Regions from separate parts of the Lysinibacillus sp. OL1 genome, predicted to be linked through region 1. Evidence: riboswitches for the same ligand, from Rfam matches in the RefSeq annotation. Region 1 holds a riboswitch; the other holds the start of a gene.
The links. Region 1 has a riboswitch for cobalamin ahead of EW028_RS05660 (glutaredoxin family protein). Riboswitches for the same ligand answer to the same signal wherever they lie in the genome.
Positions count from the first base shown of each region.

Region 2: it holds a riboswitch for cobalamin, as region 1 does, so the genes downstream of both, EW028_RS10035 (ABC transporter substrate-binding protein) here and EW028_RS05660 (glutaredoxin family protein) in region 1, are expected to answer to the same signal.

Region 1 covers NZ_SJDS01000002.1:252,784-256,508, reverse strand. Annotated here, with positions in the region: gene EW028_RS05670 (SHOCT-like domain-containing protein) at 1-367, shown strand, start outside; gene EW028_RS05665 (hypothetical protein) at 377-658, shown strand; cobalamin riboswitch at 1,029-1,206, shown strand; gene EW028_RS05660 (glutaredoxin family protein) at 1,325-1,549, shown strand; gene nrdI (class Ib ribonucleoside-diphosphate reductase assembly flavoprotein NrdI) at 1,546-1,905, shown strand; gene nrdE (class 1b ribonucleoside-diphosphate reductase subunit alpha) at 1,902-3,725, shown strand, end outside.
Region 2 covers NZ_SJDS01000004.1:181,435-185,159, forward strand. Annotated here, with positions in the region: gene EW028_RS10030 (acyl-CoA dehydrogenase family protein) at 1-1,116, shown strand, start outside; cobalamin riboswitch at 1,174-1,356, shown strand; gene EW028_RS10035 (ABC transporter substrate-binding protein) at 1,494-2,462, shown strand; gene EW028_RS10040 (FecCD family ABC transporter permease) at 2,459-3,460, shown strand; gene EW028_RS10045 (adenosylcobinamide amidohydrolase) at 3,457-3,725, shown strand, end outside.

The DNA.
Region 1 (3,725 bases):
AGTGTTAACGATGATTCAAGAGGGCAAAATTGATGCGGATAAAGGATCAGAGCTGATTCAAGTGCTACAACAGAAAGAAGAATCAGAGAATAAATTTGTGGAAAAAACAAAGTATTTAGATAAAACGTTAAAGGTCCGTGTTGTATCCACCGAAAATGATAATGTCACGGTAAATTTACCAATTAAACTTGTCAAAGCCGTATTGATGGCAGGACACAGCATCGCTGCAAGTATTCCGCAATCGGAAAAATACGTAAAAGATATCGACATCAATCTTCTTCTTGAAGCGATTGAAAATGAACTAGATGGACAAATTGTAGATATAAAATCAGCAAACGGGGATTCCGTTGCAGTCTTCATTGAGTAGAGGCGACGAATGATGCATGTAAAAGTGAAAGCAAAAGACGTTCGCTTTACCGTCCCTGTTCCCTATACTGTGCTAACCATTGTCCTCTCCATTTTAACTTCTAAATGGATTCAGCAACAAGCCAATAAGTGGACAAAGGCATACTTCGATAAAATGAAAATAGACTTTACCTTTCCGCTCATCGATAAAGAAATGCTAAAGCCGATTATCAAGGAACTACAAAATTATAAAGGACTTGTGCTAGTCGATGTCAAAGCTCAGGACGGGACTGAGGTTAAGGTTAGACTATAATCCCAATGATAGAATGGTAAGAGCATGTTATGATAAAAGCATGCTCTTTATTAATGTAATGAGCATCATTTGAAATGGGTAAGAGATGATCATTATTTCAGAACTTATGATAGAGACAACTATTTTTCAATGGTACATAAAATAGAAGATTTCTTTAAACTCAAATTAGAATTCTAGATCCATTTTAATAGAAAATCACGTACATCGTTAAAAATAGATTTTTGATTTGGGTATAAGTGATTAGTGGTAATCTATTTGGAACTACATAATTAAAAATACTGAATAATCCAAAAATAAAGAAGTTTAGAATCTTGATTTACTTTTCATTTGAAGGATGGTACACTTAAAACTATTGAACAACAACTATATATTGTGTTCGTTTTACAAAGGTACTACTACATGTAGTTTAAAAGGGAAGTTCGGTACAATTCCGACGCTGTCCCCGCAACTGTGAAGCTGACGATGATTGCAACCACTGTGCATTTGCATGGGAAGGGAATCAGAGAATGAAGCAAAGCCAGGAGACCTGCCTTTATAAAACAAATTTATCATTTCTTCGGGGATTAAGAGATGGGAACGTCAGTATTTTTGGTATGTTAACGTTTCCATTTAGCCTATCTCTCTAGAGGAGATAGGCTTTTTTATTTTATGAAAAGAGGGATTTCTATGAAACTTTATACGAAAACAATTTGTCCAAAATGCCTATGGGTAAAATCTGAACTACAACGTGCAGGACTTGAAGCTGAAATTGTTAACATCGATCACGATGAACAAGCAAAGCAAACGATTATTGACGCAGGTTTTTTAAGTGTGCCTGTTTTAGAGATGAATGAAACTTTTATAGGAGATGTTCAGGAAATTGTTTCTCAAATTGAGTTGATTGCCCTATGATTGTTTACGCGAGTCGTACAGGTAATGTCCGAAATGTTGTATCCAAATTAAAGGCAGAATGTATCGAGCTCTCGGAAGAATTGCGATTGAACAAGCCATATCTCTTAATTACCTACACAGATGGTTTAGGTGACATTCCAGCAAAGGTACAACGTTTCTTAGAAAAAAACAGGGATTTTTGTAAAGGAGTAGTTGCCAGTGGGAATAGTAACTTCGGTCATCATGTATTTGGCGCTGCTGGTGAGAAAATCGCTGCTACCTATCATGTACCCTTAGTAAGGAAATTAGATTTACGAGGTAATCAAACGGATTACGAAGCAATACAAACGTTTTATGAAACGAGGGTAATGAGATGAAAACCTATTTAAAGCTTAATAATGACGTACTGAATCGTTATAGTACAACTGGATTACTTGAGTTAGAAAAGGACCGCGAAGCTACGCGCCGCTACTTTTTAGAGTATGTTAACGTACGTTTGCGTTATTTTATAGATATTGAGGAAAAAATACGCTATTTAGTTGATGAGGGCTACTATGAGAAAGCATTTATCGACATGTACGAAATGGAATTTATTAAGAAGCTGTACAAGAAAGCCTATGATTATAATTTCCGCTTTCCATCCTTTATGAGCGCTAGCAAATTTTACGATAGCTATGCTATGAAAAGTCGTGATGGGGAAGAGATCTTAGAAAAGTATGAGGATCGTATTGTCATTATTGCTTTGTATTTAGCTCAAGGAAACACGGCTTTAGCAGAACGCTCTGTCGAAGCAATGATGGAAGCCTATCAGCCTGCAACACCAACTGCTTTAAATAGTGGTAAGAAAGCACGTGGTGAATTAGTCAGCTGCTTTAAATTATCAATGGATGACTCCATGAATAGTATTGCTGAAAATATTGGCTATTGTTTAGAGCTATCACGCCTTGGTGGTGGAGTTGGGGTCAACTTAACAGATTTACGTCCATTAGGTGATCCAATTAAAGAGATATTAAATCGTGCAAGTGGTGTCATCCCAGTAGCGAAACTGTTAGAAAATTCTTTCAGTTATTCTAATCAGCTAGGGCAACGAAATGGCTCAGGTGTTGTCTATCTAAATATTTTCCATGCAGACATAGAAAATTTCATTTCATCAAAAAAACCAAATGCTGATGATAAAATTCGCCTCGCAACCCTTTCAACAGGGATTATTATACCTAGTATTTTCTTCGAACTGATGAAACGTGATAAGGATATTGTGTTGTTTAGCCCATATGATATTTTTAAAGAATATGGTAAACGTATGTCTGAAATTTCCATTTCAGACATGTACTACGAGCTACTTGATAACCCTAAAATTCGTAAAATTAAACGTTTAAATGCACGTAAGCTTTACACAGAGGTGAAAAAAGCACAATTTGAATCAGGCTATCCGTTTGAAATCTTTGATGATAATGTCAATAAGGTACATCCTTTAAAAAATATTGGACGTGTCAAAATGTCCAATTTATGTACAGAAATCTTACAAGTACAAGAGACAAGTATCATTACGGACCAGGATCAACCAAATGACTATGGATTAGATGTATCGTGTAACTTAGGTTCCATCGATATCCATGCAGCAAGTAAAGTTAATGATTTCGGCGCATTAGTCGATACAGCCATGCACCTATTAACGAATGTATCGCAAATGACGCACATTAAGAATGTACCGTCTGTTGCAAAAGCCAATCAATTAATGCATTCTGTAGGGCTTGGCTGTATGAACCTCCATGGGCATCTCGTGACAGAAGGCATCCTGTACGGCTCAAAAGATTCCATTGATTTCATGGATCACTTTATGGAAGCGATGAACTATTATTCTCTGAAATCTTCGATGGAAATGGCGAAAGAAAAAGCTGCAACCTTCTACCGATTTGAGGACAGTGATTATGCATCAGGTAGCTATTTTGACCAATATATCAATAAAACTGAAGAAGAACTATCGCCTGCTGTGTTGAAGGCGCTTGGCAATATTCCAATCATCACAAACAAGATGTGGGAAACGTTAAAGCAGGATGTAATGCAGTACGGTCTATTCCATTCCTATCGTTTGGCTATTGCCCCAACTGGTAGTATTTCATATATTCGTAGCTGTACGGCTTCAATCGCACCATGTACAGAGCGCGTAGAGGTTCGTGATTACGCCGATAGTAGAACC
Region 2 (3,725 bases), on a different contig from region 1:
GACGTCGGTGCAAATGTGGTGGAGGCGAGAAAGGATGGCACTGCGTATCGTCTATATGGTGAAAAATACTTTGCATCCAATGCGGGCATGTGTGGTGTAGCGATGGTATTGGCACGACTAGAAAGTGCACCAGCAGGTTCCAAAGGCTTAACGTTGTTTGCAGTTCCTTGGCGTAAAGAAGATGGAACAACAAATCATCTACGTATTCGCCGACTGAAAGATAAGCTAGGCGTTCGGGCAGTTCCCTCTGGTGAGGTAGAATTTGATGGTGCTCTTGCCTACGTTGTAGGGGAGCAAAATAAAGGGATTTATTATATGCTAGAAGCACTAAATCTCTCCAGAATTTGTAATGCAGTCGCTTCAATTGGTATTATGCGTCGCGGCTTCTTAGAGGCGAAACATTATGTAAGCAATCGACATGCATTTGGCAAGCCCTTAACACAATACCCTATGATTCAGGATACTTTAGGGAAATTTGCAGCTAAGTTGCACGTGGAAGTAGCGACAGTTTTTGATCTTATTCAATTATACGATAAAGTGACAAGTGGACAGGGCACACAGCAAGATCTTATTATGAATCGTTTATATATTGCCATTATGAAAAAGGAAACGGCAGAGCAAGCTGTTCACTATGCTAGTGAGGCAATTGAATTACATGGAGGTAATGGCTATATAGAAGACTTTGTAACGCCTCGCTTATTAAGAGATGCGCAAGTATTGACGGTGTGGGAGGGGACGGCTAATATTTTGGCCTTGGAACTCATTCGTTTAGTAGATAAGTTTCATGCCCATGAACTGTTTGTACAGGAGATGGAGGAACGATTAGACAAATTAGCTAACAGTTCATTAGTACAAATTGTTAAAGAACAATTGGCGAATATGTCTGTGAAACTTCAAATTTTTAGCGCTTTAGACGAAGCAACGAAAACTTTTGAAGCAAAAGGTGTGGCGGAAAAAATGGCGCACCTTTATGAAAGTGTCATAGCGGTTGAGTGGGCACATAAATTTGGTGGGAAATATGAAAAACTAGCGGACATTTATTTAGAGCAGACATGGTCATTAAGAGAAATGGGTGCACAAATGAAAACAGTTCAATACTTTTCTGAAATTGTATAATGGCCGGGGAGTCGTCTTGAATGGAGGCGACTTCTTTCATTTTCATGTATAATGAAATCAACTGAATATTATAAAGGTTCTTTACTTAAGTAAAGTGAAAAGGGAAATCGGTGTAATTCCGATGCGGTCCCGCCACTGTAAGTGTGAGTTTTTTCAAATGATGCCACTGAAGATTTCGGGAAGGCTTGAAAAATCGCAAGTAGCACTAGCCAGGAGACCTGCCTTTATAACGACATGACAACCTACGAGGATAGGGTGGTGGATTTTGTATCAGTTTTTTTGGTGCGATTTTGCCCCCTCATCGATCAAAGATGAGGGGTTTTATTTTGATGTAGAATAAAGCGAAATGTCGCACGGATCAACGAAGGAGGATTCACATGAAGAAATTTTGGAAAATAGGATTATCAGCATTTTTAGCAGTAGGCTTGCTAGCTGCTTGTGGGCAGGAAGCAAAAGATAACAAGCCATCTAACGAGCAGCAAACACAGCAAGAAACAGCCCAGGTGGATGAAGCAACATTCCCAATGACGATAACAGATGCCCTTGGTAAGGACATTACACTTGAAGCACCTCCTGAGAAAATTGTTTCACTTATTCCGAGTAATACGGAAATCCTTTTTGGACTAGGTTTAAATGATGAAATAGTTGGTGTTACGGACAACGACGATTATCCGCCAGAGGCAGCTGAGAAGGATAAGGTTGGCGGTATGGAATACGATATTGAAAAAATTATTGCTTTAAAACCAGATATCGTTTTTTCACACGAATCTAGCATGTCTCTTTCAGAAGAGGCTATTGCACAGCTTGAATCAGCAGGTTTGAAAGTATTTGTTGTAAAAAATGCACAAGACTTTAATGAAACATATACAACAATTGAGCAACTGGGACGTGCTACAGGGAAATTACCAGAGGCAGAAAAAATTGTCGCGAATATGAAGGCAAAAGTAGAAGAAGTTTTGTCTAAAGTCAAGGATGTTGAACCCAAAAAAGTGTTAGTTGAAGCATCAGATGAGCCAGATATTTATACAGCTGGCAATGGTACATTTATGAACGCGATGCTTGAAATGATTAATGCAGAGAATGTAGCTGTAGATGGCGATAATTGGTATAAAATTGATGCAGAACAAATTATCGCAAAAAATCCAGATGTCATCGTGGTGACATATCATTATGTACCAGATATTTTAACGAAAATACCAAAACGTGCGGGCTTTGATACGATTAATGCCGTAAAAAATAATGCGATTGTGCAGGTAGATGAAAGTACGACAAGTCGTCAAGGGCCACGTTTAGCTGAAGGTCTAGAAGAATTAGCAAAAGCAATCTATCCTGAGGTATTTAAGTGAAAAAAATAGCACTAGCCTATACATTAACATGTACGCTTCTTCTTATTAGCATCTGGTGTGGCGTAGCGATAGGCTCGGTTCATATTCCATTAGAAGTATTGTGGAATAAGGCGGTTGATGAAACAGCCGCCAATATCTTTTGGAAAATTCGTTTGCCTCGCGTGTTATTAGCGGGACTAGTAGGCGCATCTCTAGCTATTGCTGGAGCAGCTTTCCAAGGTTTATTAAAAAATCCATTAGCAGATCCATATACACTAGGGGTTTCATCAGGGGCTTCTGTTGGTGCTGTTTTAACGATCTTTTTTAGTATTTCTATACCTGTTGTCGGTTTGTATGCGCTGCCAACCTTTAGTATGATTGGTGCTATCATTACGATGGTAGTTGTTATGAGCTTTGCTAGACTCGTAGACCGCTCATTAAAAATGGAAACGTTGATATTAACAGGTGTTATTTTTAGTTCATTTTTAGGTTCCCTCATTTCATTAATGATTGCCTTATCTGGTGAAGAATTACGTCAGGTAATAGGCTGGCTACTTGGTTCTGTTTCGATGCGTGGTTGGCCATATGTCCAAATGATCATTCCATTTGTGATTGTAGGTTCAATAATGCTATGGACACAAAGACGAGAATTAAATGTCTTGTTGTATGGTGAAGAGCGAGCAAAACATTTAGGTGTTAATGTAAAGCGTAGTAAATATTTGATATTAGCAGGTGGCTCCATGCTAACTGGAGCAGCTGTAGCAGTTTCTGGCACAATTGGCTTTGTAGGATTAGTGGTGCCGCATATGACAAGGATGATTTGGGGTTCTGATCATCGCCACTTATTACCATTATCTTTTTTCAATGGTGCAACATTACTCATTATTTGCGACTTAGTAGCACGAACAATCATTGTGCCAAGAGAGCTACCAATTGGTGTCATTACGGCATTTATTGGAGCACCTGTTTTCTCCTATATTTTTTATAAGCAGCGAAGAAGCAAGGGGGTACGGGCATGATTGTTGTTGAACATCTATCAGGTGGCTATGAAGATGTACCAATCGTCAGGGACATTAGTTTTACTGTTGAAAAAGGAAAAATTCTTGGCATTCTAGGGCCGAATGGTAGCGGGAAATCCACATTATTAAAAGTAATGAGTGGTATTTTACCAGCTACTGCTGGAACCGTTTCGATTGATGGACAAAATATTCTTTCTTATCATGCTCGTGCTTTGGCAAAAAAAATGGCTGTATTACCACAGCTTCATGCAAATGCTTTCTCGAA